Regions from separate parts of the Agrobacterium sp. DKPNP3 genome, predicted to be linked through region 1. Evidence: predicted binding sites of a transcription regulator. Region 1 holds the regulator's gene; each other region holds the start of a gene.
What was found. The regulator LexA, encoded in region 1, represses DNA repair genes until DNA is damaged. The targets are predictions, from matches to a motif close to TGTTCNNNNTGTGTTCNG.
Positions count from the first base shown of each region.

Region 2: a site for LexA is predicted at 2,479-2,496, ahead of ACUTJJ_RS16895 (MazG nucleotide pyrophosphohydrolase domain-containing protein). Genes of this name have one in related genera too.
Region 3: a site for LexA is predicted at 2,524-2,541, ahead of recA (recombinase RecA). Genes of this name have one in related genera too.

Region 1 is NZ_JBQYSN010000058.1:1,125-6,537, reverse strand. Features, by position in the region: gene ACUTJJ_RS16045 (ComEC/Rec2 family competence protein) at 1-2,250, shown strand, start outside; gene ACUTJJ_RS16040 (glutathione S-transferase family protein) at 2,270-2,947, opposite strand; gene lexA (transcriptional repressor LexA) at 3,204-3,926, opposite strand; gene purU (formyltetrahydrofolate deformylase) at 4,152-4,997, opposite strand; gene ACUTJJ_RS16025 (ABC transporter ATP-binding protein) at 5,111-5,413, opposite strand, start outside.
Region 2 is NZ_JBQYSN010000063.1:12,779-18,191, reverse strand. Features, by position in the region: gene ACUTJJ_RS16915 (DnaJ C-terminal domain-containing protein) at 1-196, opposite strand, end outside; gene ACUTJJ_RS16910 (RT0821/Lpp0805 family surface protein) at 408-857, opposite strand; gene pdxH (pyridoxamine 5'-phosphate oxidase) at 914-1,534, shown strand; gene ACUTJJ_RS16900 (TSUP family transporter) at 1,564-2,343, opposite strand; gene ACUTJJ_RS16895 (MazG nucleotide pyrophosphohydrolase domain-containing protein) at 2,498-2,806, shown strand; gene ACUTJJ_RS16890 (HAD family hydrolase) at 2,795-3,469, opposite strand; gene ACUTJJ_RS16885 (bleomycin resistance protein) at 3,473-3,901, opposite strand; gene tldD (metalloprotease TldD) at 4,186-5,413, opposite strand, start outside.
Region 3 is NZ_JBQYSN010000146.1:722-6,134, reverse strand. Features, by position in the region: partial or broken gene alaS (alanine--tRNA ligase) at 1-1,140, opposite strand, end outside; gene recA (recombinase RecA) at 1,377-2,465, opposite strand; gene ACUTJJ_RS24105 (carbohydrate kinase family protein) at 2,712-3,653, shown strand; gene ACUTJJ_RS24100 (pseudouridine-5'-phosphate glycosidase) at 3,683-4,606, shown strand; partial or broken gene ACUTJJ_RS24095 (OmpA family protein) at 4,892-5,413, opposite strand, start outside.

The DNA of each region.
Region 1 (5,413 bases):
TTCCTCTTTGTACCGGTCTTCATCGGCTGCGGCGCAATCTTGTGGTTTTCTTTTGGGGCCACGCCTTCCTTGCCGCTTTTGATCGTCGCGATTTTGGTCGCGGCCCCCTTGGCGCTGCTAACCAGATATCGCCTTGATGCCGGGTCAAGGGTTTGCAGCGTTGTCGCGCTGATGTTGCTCGGCATGCTTTTTGCGGAACTGGAAACCCGCCGCGCCGCGACTGTCCTTCTGGACACGCCGGTGACCACGACGGTTGCCGGGAAGGTCGTCCGGCGTGAGGTGGATGCGCGGGGTGACTGGCGATATCTCGTCGAGCTCCACTCCACTGAAGCACCATCACTTACGCGTTCGCCGGGGAGGGTGTCGCTTCTCGCGCGTGGTAGCGGCGAACCCATGCCGATAGGCGCGATCATTCGCGGCAAGGCGCGGCTTTCTCCGCCGTCCGGACCGGCTCTGCCGGGATTGAACGATTTCGCCTTTTCATCCTATTTCCGCGGTATTGGAGCGACAGGCTTCTTTTACCAGCCGCCCCAGCCGTTGGCGATGGCGAACCTTGGGGCCGAGGGTTGGCTGGAGATGGCCGACATGTGGCTCTATCGCCTGCGCGCCGCCATCGCCGAGCGCATTCGCACGACGATCGGAGGCGACGCGGGTGCCTTCGCCGCCTCCATCGTCACCGATGAGCGACAGGCCATATCGCCGGAGACAATGGAGGCGTTGCGGGTGTCGGGGCTTGCCCATATCGTCGCCATATCCGGGCTCAACATGGCCCTGGCGTCAGGCATCTTCTTTGTCGGCATGAGGATGGGATTCAGCCTGTTTCCGGCCTTTGCCCAGCGACGGCCAGTCAAGAAGATATCCGCCTTCGCAGCGCTCGTGATGACGCTATGCTACTATCTGATCTCCGGCTTCGCGGTTTCCGCTGAACGGGCCTGGCTGATGATGTCGATCATGTTGGTCGCGGTGCTGTTTGACCAGCCGTCGCTCAGCCTCAGAAATGTCGCGCTTTCCGCTCTCATTGTTCTCGCGCTCTCGCCCTCCGAAGTGATGGGGCCAAGCTTTCAGATGTCTTTTGCCGCGACAATCGCGCTTGTTTCCGCCTACGCCGCCTGGAGCCGCCGGCGTAGTGTTCGCGAGCGTCTTTATATGGGAAGAAAGCCCAGCTGGATCACGGTCGCGCAGATGGCAGGCGCTGTGATGGGGGGCGTCATCACGACGTCCCTGATTGGCGGGCTTTCGACGGCAATCTATTCCGCCGAACATTTCCAACGTGTCACCACCTATGGACTTTTCGCCAATCTTGCCGCGACGCCGCTGATGTCGCTGATTGTGATGCCCTTCGGTCTGATCGCCATGCTGCTGATGCCGTTCGGGCTCGACGCGCCATTTCTGAAGGTGATGGGCTATGGCATGGCGATGGTCATCGAGGTCGCGGACGAAGTTGCGTCCTGGGGCGGAAGCGCAGCGACCGGACGCCCGCATGGCTGGTTCATCGGTATCGCCTCGGCCGGCTTTCTGCTGCTCACCCTGTTGCGCACCCGCCTGGCGCTCTTGGGCATCCCGCCTCTGCTGCTTGCCTTCGGGCTCTCGGCAACGACATTTCAACGCGATCTGCCGGATCTCCTCGTTCATGAAGATGGCTCGCTGGTGGCGCTTCTTGCCGATGAGAAGGTTTACACCACGAGAACCCGACCCCATGGCTTTATTTATGACCAGTGGCAGAGGGCGCTGCTGCTTGCTAAGACACCGCAGGCGCCGGTTATTCTGCAGCGGGACCGGCCAGAGACGTTTACCAATAAAGCAAAGCTGTCGCAGGAGGAGTTGAGAGCCGCCGCACGCGAGATGGCGGTTGCGCTGAAAGCGGGAACGCCGGGCGTTTTCACCTGCAAGCCGGGTCGCTGGTGCGTGGCGCAGGCACAGAGCGGCGAATGGATCATCGTGCTGGAGGAAGGGCGTCTGGCTGGAAAGGCATGTGACATCGCCGACGTCGTCATTGTTTCCCAAAGAACCTCGTTTTCACACTGCCGCTCAGGCGCGCTGCTTCTCAATCGCGGCATCTTGCGCCGCATTGGTTCAGTGGAGATCAACTTCGCGTCAGCCAATCAGCCGGGCGTCGTCGAGAAACTGCGCGCTTCGACCGCAGGCATGAACCGGCCGTGGAGCGAACATCGATATTACGATTGGAAATCTGGTCGCTACGAGCATGAGCTACCGGAAACGATCACGCGTCTGCTGGCGGCGTCGCAATGATTGCCGCCGGCAAAGCGTCTCAAGCCTTCGCGCGCAGATCCGCAGTCAACTGACCGATGCTGGCGATTTCGGCTTCATGCGCCGGGTCCCGCCACATTTCTTTCAGGCCTGCCTCATACCATTCGCGCATGGCGGGCAGGGCGAGCAGGCGATCGCAATAGGCCTTTGCTGCGGGGGATAGATCCGCACCGTAAGTCTGGAAACGGAATGCCACGGGGCAGAAGAAGGCATCCACTGCCGTGAACTTCTGGCCGGCGAGATAAGGACCACCGAAGGTCGAAAGGCCTTCGCTCCATAAAACATCGATACGCTTGATATCAGCTGCCAGCCCGGCATCACCGCCGTTTGGCGTGACACGAATGCCGACCGACATGGGGTAGAGATTGCGCAGCGACGAAAATCCCGCATGCATTTCGCTTGCCGCCGAACGCGACCAGGCTCTGGCCTGCTTGTCGCTTGCCCAGACCCCTTGATGACGCTCGGCGAGATATTCCGCGATCGACAGCGATTCCCAGACCGTCACACCCTCATCGACGAGGCAGGGGACCTTGCCGGTGGGAGAAAAGGTGGAAAATGAGACGCCTTCGCCAAAGGGAACGAGTTTCTCTTCAAAGGCAATACCGAGCGTGCGCATCAACACCCATGGCCGCAGCGACCAGGAGGAGTAGTTCTTGTTTGCGATATAAAGATCGTACATGGCGTGTCTCCTGACTGTGTCGCAGTTTTATACCAGCGACGTTGCGGCGAATATCGCAAAGAATCCATCGCACTCATAAAGCCCGTTGATGGGTGAACGACATCATGCCGAATTCGTGCCTTGACCCTTTCAAAAGCACCTTCATCGCTTCAAAAGAAAAAAAAGCGCATCAATCCACCGGAATGACGCGCCATTCATCTTGAAGGCTAGATATGTCTTGCCAATCGATCCGCTTTTATCCGGACCGGCGGCGGCATCAATGATAGCGCCGGATAAGCCCCACCAGCTTGCCCTGAATTTTCACCCGATCAGGCCCAAAAATGCGGGTCTCGTAGGCCGGGTTTGCAGCCTCCAGCGCGATGGACGCGCCCTTGCGGCGGAACCGCTTCAGCGTCGCCTCTTCATCGTCCACCAGCGCCACAACGATATCGCCCGGATTGGCCGTATTGCCATTGCGGATGATGACCGTATCGCCATCGAAGATGCCGGCCTCGATCATCGAATCGCCCTTGACCTCAAGCGCGTAATGTTCACCTGAGCCTAGCATGTCCACTGGAACGGCCACGTCATGTGTATTGTTCTGAATGGCCGAGATCGGCACACCGGCAGCGATCCGGCCCATGACAGGTACGGTCGCCGCACCTGCAATGTCATTTGCGGGTGCCTTGGGAGCAGGGGGCGGCTCCGGCGTTTTCGGTTTGCCGAGACTGCCTTCGATAACGCTCGGTGAGAAGCCGCGCTGCGGCCTTGCGCCCGGCGTATAAGCCTCCGGAAGCTTGATGACTTCGAGCGCTCGCGCCCTGTTGGGTAGCCGGCGAATAAACCCGCGCTCTTCGAGCGCCGTGATCAGCCGGTGGATGCCGGATTTGGAAGCGAGATCGAGTGCATCCTTCATTTCATCGAAGGAGGGCGGCACGCCGGACTCTTTCATTCGCTCATGAATGAAGAGAAGCAATTCCTGCTGTTTGCGCGTGAGCATGAGGAAAACACCCTTGAGAATCGTCGCTGGAGTCGCGAAACAAATACAGAACGAACACTATATGTTCCATATGTGTTCCGCAATCCCCTAAAATCTGGTTAAGCTTCGCTCGGATTTACATTTCGCAAATTGGAGGTAACCAAAGCTCCAGAAGTCGTTCCCAGGCGAGGCCCCGACGCGTCCCATTTGTTCCGCGTTTCAGGTCAGGGTGTAGATCGAGCTGTGCTATCGCGCGAAAACGACCGTCTTGTTCTTGTTGAGAAGCACCCGGTCCTCAAGGTGCCATGAGACCGCCCGGGCCAGCACGCGTCGCTCGATGTCGCGTCCCTTACGGACCAGCTCATCCGGCGTATCGGCGTGGCTGACCGGCTCGACGTCCTGGCAGATGATCGGCCCTTCATCGAGATCGCGGGTGACGTAATGGGCCGTTGCACCGATCATTTTGACGCCCCTCTCATGGGCTTGGTGATAGGGCTTTGCGCCTTTGAAACCAGGCAGGAAGGAGTGATGAATGTTGATGCAGCGCCCGGATAAGTATTCGGAGAAGTTGTCCGACAGGATCTGCATGTAGCGGGCAAGAACGACGAGGTCGGTGCCCGTTTCTTCGATGATGTCCTTGATGCTTGTTTCCTGTTCGGCCTTGTTGTCTTTTGTCACCGGCAGGTGATGATACTTTATCCCGCCCATCAGCGTGAGGTTCAGGGCCTCGCGGGGGTGGTTGCCGACGATGCCGACGATCTCGGCATTCAATTCGCCGATGCGGTGGCGATAGAGAAGATCGCCGAGGCAGTGGTCGAAGCGGGAAACGAGCAGCAGCAGCTTGCGCGGCGCACCTGCTCGACGCAGCGTGGCGTCGAGAGCGAAGCGATCGATCTCCGCGGCAAGTCCATTGCGAAAGCCTGCCTCGTCGCCGGCCATGGAGAAGGCGACACGCATGAAAAACATGCCCGTTTCATGGTCGTCGAATTGTTGAGCTTCATAAATATCGCCGCCATGCTGTGCGATGCGGCCCGAGACCGCAGCGACAATTCCGCTTCTGTTGGGGCAGCGCAGCGTCAGGACGTAATTCATCTAAAGCCTCCTGGAAGATGGAGTTGCGGTTGGACTGCTGTCATAGCGGCGCCCACGCGGAGCCACGCCCCGTTTCCACGGGGCCGAGCGTCAGCACGAAGCGGTCGCGGATGTCACTGGATGGCGTGTTCGCCCGGCCCGAGATAACTCGCCATCAGAGCGGGATCGACGGCGAGTTCGGAAGCTGGGCCTGAGCGGCGCACTTCACCAAGTTCGACGAGATAAGCTTCGTCGGCAATTTCGAGCGCGGCGCGGGCATTCTGCTCGACCAACAGGATGGAGACACCGGTTTGACGCAGGTCGGCGACGATACGCAGGATTTCGGCGACAATCAGCGGTGCAAGTCCAAGGCTCGGCTCATCGAGAAGCAGCAGTCTCGGCCGGCTCATCAACGCCCGCGCGAGCGCCAGCATCTG
Region 2 (5,413 bases), on a different contig from region 1:
GATCGTAGAGATCGCGCTTTTTCGGGTCTTTCAGAAGGTCGTAGGCCTGACCGATCTCGGCAAAGCGCGCCGACGCATCGGGATCGTCGCGATTGGCGTCCGGGTGAACGGTTTTCGCCTTCGTGCGCCAGGCGGCCTTGATCTCGTCGTGGCGGGCGTCACGTTTTACGCCGAGGATAGAATATGGATCGCGCATGCGAAGCACCAGCTACGTTGGCTCAGGCGCTGCCGCCCTTCATGGCGCAATCCTGAAACGAACCTCTCCGATAAGGGGTGCCTGCGTTCATTCGCCTGCGCGCCCTCGGTTTAATCAACGTCGACTGTTGCAATAAGTTGCTAATCACTCCTTTACGGAGGATGCGGGCCGCGCGCGGGCCGGCTTTATTCCCTGCGGGAGGGTAAACAGATTATTTCTGCTCGAATCGGGTCATCAACCATTCGCCGGTTTCCGACAGGCAGGCCTGCCCGGAATAAGCTGCCACACCCTCGAAGGAGTGACGCGTGGTCTTGAATTGACGGCAGACGAAACCGCTTGATTTGTCTTCGCGAATGGCGGTGACGACGCCTGCGCTGCCGGTGGCGGCGTTCGCCCAGGGCAGCGGCTGATCTGCAAGCTTGGCGAGATCGGCCGATGTGACCGCATTGCGAATGGTTACGTCGTCGGTCTGGGCGCTGCCATTCTGCTGGTTGGGCACGGAGGCAGTGGAAAGCGAGCGGTCGACCTTGTCGCCGCCGAACAGATCGAGGCTGACACATCCGCTCAGCACCACAAGCATCGACACGACGGCGGAAACTTCCGCTACCGACGAAAGGAGGCTCTTTGTTCGACTGTTCGACTTTGCTATGACGGTCACCATCTTTCACCAGAGATCATCTCTGGGGTCCAAATCAGCTCGGGAGCATTTTAGTCAATATGTCGGAAACGGGGTTAACATCCAGTGACTTCACGGAAGAAAATGAACCTTTCACGCTTTTTGCCGAGTGGCTGAAGGACGCGACGGCTTCCGAAATCAATGATCCGAACGCAGTGGCACTCGCCACCGTGGACGAAAATGGCCTTCCGAACGTGCGCATGGTGCTGCTGAAAGGTGTCGATGACCGCGGCTTCGTGTTCTACACGAATTTCGAAAGCCAGAAGGGCCGGGAGATCCTCGGCCAGAAAAAAGCGGCCATGTGTTTCCACTGGAAGAGCCTGCGGCGACAGGTGCGCCTGCGGGGCGAGGTGGAGATCGTGAGCGACGCGGAGGCGGATGCCTATTACGCCTCCCGCCCGCGCGGCAGCCGCATCGGCGCCTGGGCCTCCAAGCAGTCGCGGCCGCTGGAGGGCCGTTTCGCGCTGGAAAAGGCCGTGGCCGAATATACTGCCAAATATGCGATCGGCGATATTCCGCGCCCATCCCACTGGTCCGGTTTCCGCATTCGCCCAGTGAGCATCGAATTCTGGCATGATCGCAAGTTCCGCCTGCATGACCGCATCGAATTCCGCCGCGAGACGCCTGACGGTGCCTGGTCGAAGGTCCGCATGTACCCGTAAAGGCAAGTCGGCGGGGCGTCGTGGCCCGCCTATTTCAGCAGCGAATCGAACAAGGGCAGGCCGATGACGGCAGACATGGCGATCAGCCCGTAGCAGATGCGCCTGAAGGATGCCTCATCGGCAAACCCATGTAATCGCGACCCTGCGTAAAGGCCCGCACCGTAAAAGGGCAACGCCAGCAGGAAAAACACGAAGACATCGAAGCTGAACAGGCCGCCCAAAAGATAGCTGGCCAGGGAAAATATCGTCGATACCGCAAAATAAAGAATGACATTGGCGCGCACGAAAGCGCCCTTCAGCGCGCCGCCCAGCCAATAGGCGACGACGGGCGGGCCACCCAGCTGGGCGGCGCCTGAAAACAGGCCAGCCACGAGTCCGGTGAGAAGGGTGAGCGGCGTCTTCGGCCGGCCGCTGTAACGCCAGCCGGACAACAGGAACACGAGCAGCACCACGACGACGCCTGAAATGAGCCAGCGCAGCGTCAAGGGATCACCCTTGGCGAGCAACATTGTGCCGACGGGAACGCCGACAAGGGCGCCGGTCGCCATGGTGAACACGTCCCGCCGGTCCGCCATGCGGAAGGCGGGCGGTATCATGCCGACAGTTAGCACGGCGTCCACCACCAGCAGAACCGCCGAAGCCACACGTGGCCCGACGATGGCGCTCGCAAGCGGGATGAATATGAGCGCCGCGCCGAAGCCGGAAAAGCCGCGGGCAAGGCCGGCAAGAAGGGCTGCGCCGGCAAACATGGCGAGCAGCACCGGTCTGTGTGCGGCGACGAATGACGCCAGGAAGTCGAGATGGGACATGGGTGACGGCATGATTGTTTGAATATCTTTTCTCTATCGCGCTTGCATGCGCATGTCCCGGAAATTTCTGTTCATGGCTGCATGACGCCCTGACGGGTCGACGCCGTCAGAGAATCATGATTAGAGTTTTAGCGAGTGAACAAAGGATGAACAAATGTTTGCTGACATGATGCGTCGGTTTGAAGAGGCGTCGCAAAAATATGCCGCTGAAAACGGGATATTCCGCGATCCGGACTGGTACATGCTGAAGCTTCAGGAAGAGGTTGGCGAGGTCACACAGGCCTGGAACCGGCTGACAGGAAGGGCGCGCGTTAAGGGTAGGAGCAAAGAGGAGACGAAGCGGGATCTGGCCGACGAAACCGCCGATCTCCTCGGCCATGTGCTGTTACTGGCCCATTATAACGGTCTCGATATTGAAGGAGCGATCGAGCGTAAGTGGTACTTTACGCCGTCAAAACCCTGAAGGCTCCAGCTTTTCCAACATGGCCGCCACGGCGTTAAGGTCGCTGGCGACGGCCACGCATTTCTCCCGCATTTCCTCCGTCGGCGGTGCAACGTCAGGCACCATGATGGTCATCATGCCCGCCGATGTTGCCGAGCGTACACCCGAGTAGGAATCCTCCAAGGCAAGACAGCGCCCGGGATCGAGGGAAAGCCGTCGCGCCGCCGTCAGATAGGGCATGGGCGCCGGTTTCGGCTCCGTATAGTCCCCGCGTGCGACAATGGTGTCGAAACGTCCGAGAAGATCGTGGGGCCCAAGGTGCCGCGTCACCGAAGCGTGTCGGGACGAGGTGGCGATGGCGCGCCGTATATTGAGCCGGTCGAGCAGATCGAGGATTTCGACGACGCCCGGCTTCAACGCCACGCCATCAGCCATCATCACGCCAAGATGCCGGAGCCAGGCGTCTCGAAAACTGTCGATGGGAAAATCCGCGCCATAATCGGCAAAGATGGTGCCGGTGATGACGTCCCACGGGCTGCCGCAGACCTTCTGATAGGTCTCCACCTCCATGCCATGGCCGCCTTCATCCGAGGCCGCCAGAAATGAATCGCGATAAAGCCTCTCGCTCTCGATCAACAATCCATCCATGTCGAACACCACCGCCCGCGGCAGAAAGGGCAACATGGCTCAACCGAACCGGAAGGGGCGTTCGCCGAGGCTCTCGAAGGGGCGGATCAGATACCCGTCGGGATCGGCGACGATGAATTGCCGGTTCCCCACTTCGACCGTGCCGCGCCTGTACCACTTTTCCTCAAGCGGCATGACGAGATCGATGGCAGACCGCTCCAGCCGGAATAGAATGGGCTGCAGGGAGGGAACGGCGATCTGCAGGTTCATGCCGCGGCCCAACGGCGCATCGAGCGAGGCATTGCCCGCCACAAAGGTCCGGGTCGCACCAATCTGGTCAATCATCAGCTCTGCGTCGCCCAGCGCCAGATAGGTAAAGCCCTCTTCGGGGCGCTCGTAAACCACATGGAAGCCAATCAGGTCGCAATAAAAAGCGCGGCTCTTCTGCCAGTCGCTGACGGCAAGTTCAGGAACGAGGGCATTTCGTATGATGGTCGTTGTCTCCTTCGCCACGCAGGCCCCGGATGGGAGGAGGGGCCCGCCATAAGTCTTGATATTATCGCGTTCGCGCCAGCGCGCCAGAAAAAACAGCATCATGGCAGCCATGTGTGGGGTCATGGGCTGGCAAGGCACCGGCAGGCTCAGTGTGGCTGCAACTCTTTCTGCCCTCATTCCGGCTCAAGGCCGGAATGAGGGACCGGGCGGGATAGAATGCGACGTCGTTTTGTCCGCGCTATTGAGACAACCGAGTGCAATCACCCGAAAGCCACGGCCTACGCCTTCGTGCCGCCCACAGTGATCTGGTCCATGCGCAGATGCGGCTGGCCGACGCCAACCGGCACCCATTGCCCGGCCTTGCCGCAATTGCCGATGCCGGTATCGAGCTTTGAGTCATTGCCGATCATCGATACGCGCTTCATCGCATCCGGGCCGTTGCCGATCAGCATCGCGCCCTTCACCGGCGCACCGATCTTGCCGTTCTCGATGAGATAGGCCTCGGTGCAGCCGAACACGAATTTGCCCGAGGTGATATCCACCTGACCGCCACCAAAGGAGACGGCGTAGATACCCTTTTTGACGGATGCAATGATCTCTTCTGGCGTTTTGTCCCCGGAGAGCATGTAGGTATTGGTCATGCGCGGCATCGGCACATAGGCATAACCCTGGCGGCGGCCGTTGCCGGTGGGCCTCGCACCCATCAGCCGGGCGTTCTGCCGGTCCTGCATGTAGCCGACGAGCCTGCCGTTCTCGATCAAGACATTATATCCTGAAGGCGTGCCTTCGTCGTCGATGGTTAGCGAACCACGCCGGCTGTCGATCGTGCCGTCGTCGACGACAGTGACACCGGGTGCGGCGACCATCTCGCCCATCAGACCAGCGAATGCGGATGTCTTCTTGCGGTTGAAATCGCCCTCCAGACCATGACCCACGGCCTCATGCAGCATCACACCCGGCCAGCCGGAACCCAGCACGACATCCATGGTGCCCGCTGGCGCATCGATGGCCGTGAGGTTGACGAGCGCCTGCCGCAGCGCTTCATCAGCACCGCGCTGCCAGTTTTCCGTGGTAATGAAATCGCCGAAACCGACCCGGCCGCCGATCCCGTAGGAGCCGCTTTCCTGCCGGTCGCCTTCGCCCGCGACCACGGAAATGTTGATACGGGTCATCGGCCTGACGTCACTGACACGATGGCCATCGGCGCGCAGAATATCCACCACCTGCCAGCTGGCGGAAATCGTCGCCGTCACCTGCCGGACATTCGGATCCTTATCACGCAGATAGGCGTCGATATCGGTGAGGAGCTTCACCTTCTCCTCGAAGCTGGGGCTGCCGATCGGGTTTTCGTCGCCATAAAGCTTCTTATTGGTGCGTTGCGGCGCGGCGGCATAGGAGCCGGAATATCCTTTGGTAACAGCGCCCACCGCGTCGGAAGCACGCTTCAGCGCGCTTTGCGAAAGCTCGCCGGCATGGGCATAACCGACCGTCTCGCCAGCGACGGCG
Region 3 (5,413 bases), on a different contig from region 1:
GCCCTTGTGCAGGGTGGAAGTTGCGTCCGACAGCAGCGACAGGCCGCGTTCCAGCGTCTTGCGGAAACGGGTTTCCTCGAGCTTCAGCGTTTCGGAGATCAACGCTTCGGCGCGGATCAGTTCCGGATAGGCGCGGCCCATCTGCTGCACCAGCGACGGCAGCAGCTTGTAGATCAGCGGCTCGCGTGCGCCGAGAAGTTCGGCATGGCGCATGGCGCGGCGCATGATGCGGCGCAGAACATAACCGCGGCCTTCATTGGACGGCAGGACGCCATCGGCAATGAGGAAGGCGGACGAGCGCAGATGGTCGGCGATGACCCGGTGGCTGGCGCGTTTCTCACCTTCAGCCGGAACGCCTGTCGCTTCCACCGAAGCGGCAATCAGCGCCCGGAACAGGTCCGTATCGTAATTGTCATGTTTGCCCTGCAGCAGCGCGGAAATACGCTCCAGACCCATGCCGGTATCGATCGACGGGCGCGGCAGGTCGATGCGCTCTTCCTTCGTCACCTGCTCATATTGCATGAAGACGAGGTTCCAGATTTCGATGAAGCGATCGCCATCTTCTTCCGGCGAGCCGGGCGGGCCGCCCCAGATATGATCGCCGTGGTCGTAGAAGATTTCGGAACAGGGACCGCAGGGGCCGGTATCGCCCATCGCCCAGAAATTGTCGCTGGTCGGGATGCGGATGATGCGGTCGTCGGAGAAACCGGCGATCTTCTTCCAGAGGTTAAAGGCCTCGTCGTCGGTGTGATAGACCGTGACCAGCAGACGATTGCGGTCGATGCCGAATTCTTTGGTGATCAGGTTCCAGGCGTGGGTGATCGCCTCTTCCTTGAAATAATCGCCAAAGGAGAAATTGCCGAGCATTTCGAAGAAGGTGTGGTGGCGGGCGGTATAACCGACATTGTCGAGGTCATTATGCTTACCGCCAGCGCGCACGCATTTCTGCGCGGTTGCGGCGGTGGAATAGGGACGGCTTTCCAGACCGGTAAAGACGTTCTTGAACTGCACCATGCCGGCATTGGTGAACATCAGCGTCGGATCGTTGCGCGGCACCAGCGGGCTGGAGGGCACAATCTCGTGTCCGTTCTTCTTGAAGTAGTCGAGAAAGGTCGACCGAATTTCATTTACACCGCTCATGCCCACACACCGCTCACAGCTGGAGTCCATCACCTGCCATCGGAAACGATGGCTATATTGCAAAATCACTGGCTTTTATCGTCCGTGCCCGGCCCTGTCCAGCCACCGCGGTCAGTGAAGGCGCGTAGGCAAACAAAAAGGGCCACGCGAAAGAAATCGCACGGCCCATTTTGTTCAATCCAGTTCACATCGAAGCAGGCAACCCGGCAACAGATGCCCGACGCTTGACGGCAGGATCAACCTTCGTCACTGTCGCCGTCATCGCCGGAATCCGGACCACCATTCTGCAGGAACCGGTCAGCGATCAGACCGGCATTCTGCCGCAACGCCAGCTCGATCTCATTGGCCGTATCCGGATTGTCGCGCAGGAAGGTCTTGGCGTTTTCACGCCCCTGCCCCAGACGCTGGCTGTTATAGGAGAACCATGCACCCGACTTTTCAACGATACCGGCCTTTACGCCGAGGTCGACCAGCTCGCCGGTCTTGGAAACGCCTTCGCCATACATGATGTCGAATTCCACCTGCTTGAAGGGCGGCGCCATCTTGTTCTTGACGACCTTGACGCGGGTCTGGTTGCCGACAACCTCTTCGCGTTCCTTGACAGCGCCAATACGGCGGATGTCGAGGCGAACGGAGGCGTAGAACTTGAGCGCGTTACCGCCGGTCGTCGTTTCCGGCGAACCGAACATGACGCCGATCTTCATACGGATCTGGTTGATGAAGATGACCATGCACTTCGACTTGGAGATCGAAGCGGTCAGCTTGCGCAGCGCCTGGCTCATCAGACGCGCCTGAAGACCCGGCAGGCTGTCGCCCATCTCGCCTTCGATTTCCGCCCGCGGCGTCAGCGCCGCAACGGAGTCGACCACGAGCACGTCGACCGCGCCGGAGCGCACGAGCGTATCGGTGATCTCAAGCGCCTGCTCGCCCGTATCCGGCTGCGAGATCAGCAGGCTCTGCAGATCCACGCCAAGCTTGCGGGCATAGACCGGATCAAGCGCATGTTCGGCATCGACGAAGGCGCAGATGCCGCCCTTCTTCTGGGCTTCCGCAATGGTCTGCAGCGCCAGCGTCGTTTTACCCGAGCTTTCCGGACCGTAAATTTCAATGATGCGCCCCTTCGGCAGACCGCCGATGCCGAGCGCGATATCCAGGCTGAGCGAGCCCGTCGAAACGGTTTCCACTTCAACCACATTTTCATTGGAACCGAGCTTCATGATCGATCCCTTGCCGAACGACCGTTCGATCTGGGAGAGCGCCGCTTCCAGTGCCTTGCTTTTATCCACCGATTTATCCTCTACGAGACGCAAAGAATTTTGTGCCATCCGAACCACCTTTAGGTTATTGAAGCCGCACAGGCAATGTAGCAGTATGGGAACGGTATGTACTCTATTTGTTCTCATTTCACAAGGCTGAGCCAGCGTATTGAAAACAAATAGTGATAAGTCGTTTGTTCTGCTTTCGTTTTTCTGTGCGCGGCCCCTTGCCGTAAACTGGAGGCGAGGTCAGGAAGACGTCAGTTTAGGCCGAATCGTCCGGTCTTTCCATCCGCCAAAGAGGGAAATGCAAGCGTGAAGAAAATACTCGTTCTGGGCGGCGCGCACATCGACAGGCGCGGCATGATCGAGACTGAAACGGTGCCGGGCGCCAGCAACCCCGGCTCGTGGATGGAAGAGGCGGGCGGTGGCGGTTTCAACGCCGCGCGCAACCTTTCCCGGCTTGGCTTTCAAGTCCGTATCATCGCCCCACGCGGCGGCGACGTGACGGGCGAAGCGGTGGCGGAGGCTGCGCGACAGGCGGGAGTCGAGGACACGCCTTTCACCTTCCTCGACCGGCGCACGCCAAGCTACACCGCCATCCTGGAGCGTGACGGCAATCTCGTCATCGCGCTTGCCGATATGGACCTCTACAAGCTCTTTACGCCCCGCCGCCTCAAGATACGCGCCGTGCACGAGGCGATCACGGCGAGCGATATCCTGCTTTGCGACGCCAACCTGCCTGAGGATACGCTGACGGCACTTGGCCTCGTTGCCCGCGCCTGCGAAAAGCCGCTCGCCGCCATCGCCATTTCGCCTGCAAAGGCGGTGAAGCTGAAAGCGGCGCTCGGCGATATCGACATTCTCTTCATGAATGAGGCGGAAGCCCGCGCTCTTACCGGCGAGACGGCGAAAAATGTTCGTGACTGGCCCGATATTTTGCGCGAGGCCGGGCTTTCCGGCGGCGTCGTCACCCGCGGCGCAAGCGAAGTCGTGGCCTTCAACGAAACGGAAAAAGCAATCCTCCACCCGCCCCTCATCCGCGAAGTGAAGGACGTCACCGGCGCCGGGGATGCCATGGCCTCCGGTTACCTCGCTGCCATTGCGGAGGGAAAAACAATTAGGGAGGCGTTGAGACAGGGAGCCGCGGCAGCGGCGATTACCGTGCAGTCACCCTTTGCGACATCCCACGACCTATCAAAAGACAGTGTCGAAGCCATGTTGGGGCTTGTTCCCCAGGCCGAAATGCTGGCATGAACCCGCTTTTAAGAACTGGAACAGATGAAATGACCCGCCCCATCTCCCCTCTCCTGCCGATCGTCTATTCTCAGGAAGTCGCCGCCGCCAAGCAGCGCGGTGCGCCGCTCGTTGCGCTCGAATCGACCATCATTACCCACGGCATGCCCTATCCCGGCAATATCGAGATGGCGGAAAGCGTCGAGCAGATCATCCGTGATCAGGGCGCGGTTCCGGCCACCATCGCCGTCATTCACGGCACGCTGCATATAGGCCTTGAGAAGGATCAGCTCGAGGCGCTGGCCCAGACCACGGATGCCATGAAGGTCTCGCGCGCCGATATCGCCTTTGCGATCGCCGAGCGCCGCACGGGCGCGACGACGGTTGCCGCCACCATGATCGCCGCTGCCCGCGCCGGCATCCGCGTTTTCGCGACCGGCGGCATTGGCGGTGTGCACAAGGGTGCGGAAGAGACCTTCGACATTTCCGCCGACCTGACCGAGCTTGCCAAAACGGGCGTCATCGTCGTCTGCGCCGGCGCGAAAGCCATTCTCGATATTCCGAAGACGCTCGAAGTCCTCGAAACCAACGGCGTACCCGTCGTCACCTTCGGCTCGGAAGAGTTCCCGGCCTTCTGGTCGCGCTCCTCCGGCCTGGCGAGCCCACTTTCGCTGAACAGCCCGGCCGCAATCGCCAACTTCCAGACGACCCGCGAACAGCTCGGCATCGATGGCGGCATGCTGGTAGCCAATCCCGTGCCGGAAGCCGACGAAATTCCGCGCGAGGAAATGGAAATCTACATCAACCGCGCCATCTCGCATGCCGAACGCGATGAAGTGACAGGCAAGGCGGTGACGCCGTACCTGCTGGGCGACATTTTCCGCCTGACGGACGGCCGCAGCCTCGAGACCAATATCGCGCTGGTTCGCAACAATGCGCAGCTCGCGGCCGAGATTGCGGTGGCGCTAAGCTGACCGTCGGGGTTGGGATCATCCTCAAGGTTGCGGGTGACGGCAGGGTTCGAAAACCTCTCCTCCGTCATGCCGGACTAGATCCGGCATCCAGCCACGGCGCGTCTGCGCCGTGAAACAGTCTTTCGTGATCAAGGACTTGATCACGCTGGACCCCGGATCTGGTCCGGGGTGACGGGTTGCGGATGATCAAGCTTTGCCAAATGCCTCGGCGTTGGGGACATCGTAAGCAGCAAAAGGCCCGGAGAGCTTGCGCTTCCGGGCCTTGTTTTTTCTATTTGAACCCGATCAGTTCTGAGCGACCGGCTTCACCAGCGGCGTCACGCGGCGGATGGTGACGCGGCGGTTCTGCTGTTCCGGGCCAAGGGTCTGGACCTTCAGGTAACGCTCGCCATAACCCTGCGTCGCGAGGTTTTCCGGCGGAATGCCGTAGACATCGGTCAGCACGTTGGCGACAGAGGCGGCGCGCTCGTCGGAAAGAACGAGGTTGCTTTCATCCGAACCGACGGCGTCGGTATGGCCTTCTATGAGGAAGGTTTCCGCCGGGTTCTTTTGCAGCGCCTTGTTGATCGCGTCGGCGACCTTGCGCAAGGAGCGAGCCTGCGCCATCGGGATTTCGGCGCTGCCGGTCGCAAAGGTGATCGTATCCAGGTCGATACGGCGCACCTTGTCGCGGATACGGGCCGAATAGCGCACTTCGTCCAGCGAATAGACACGTTCCACCGGCTCGACGGGCGGCTGTTCCAGGAAGCGATAATAATCGCGATCCGGATCGCTCGACGTGTCGATGATGTAGTCCGTCACGGGAAT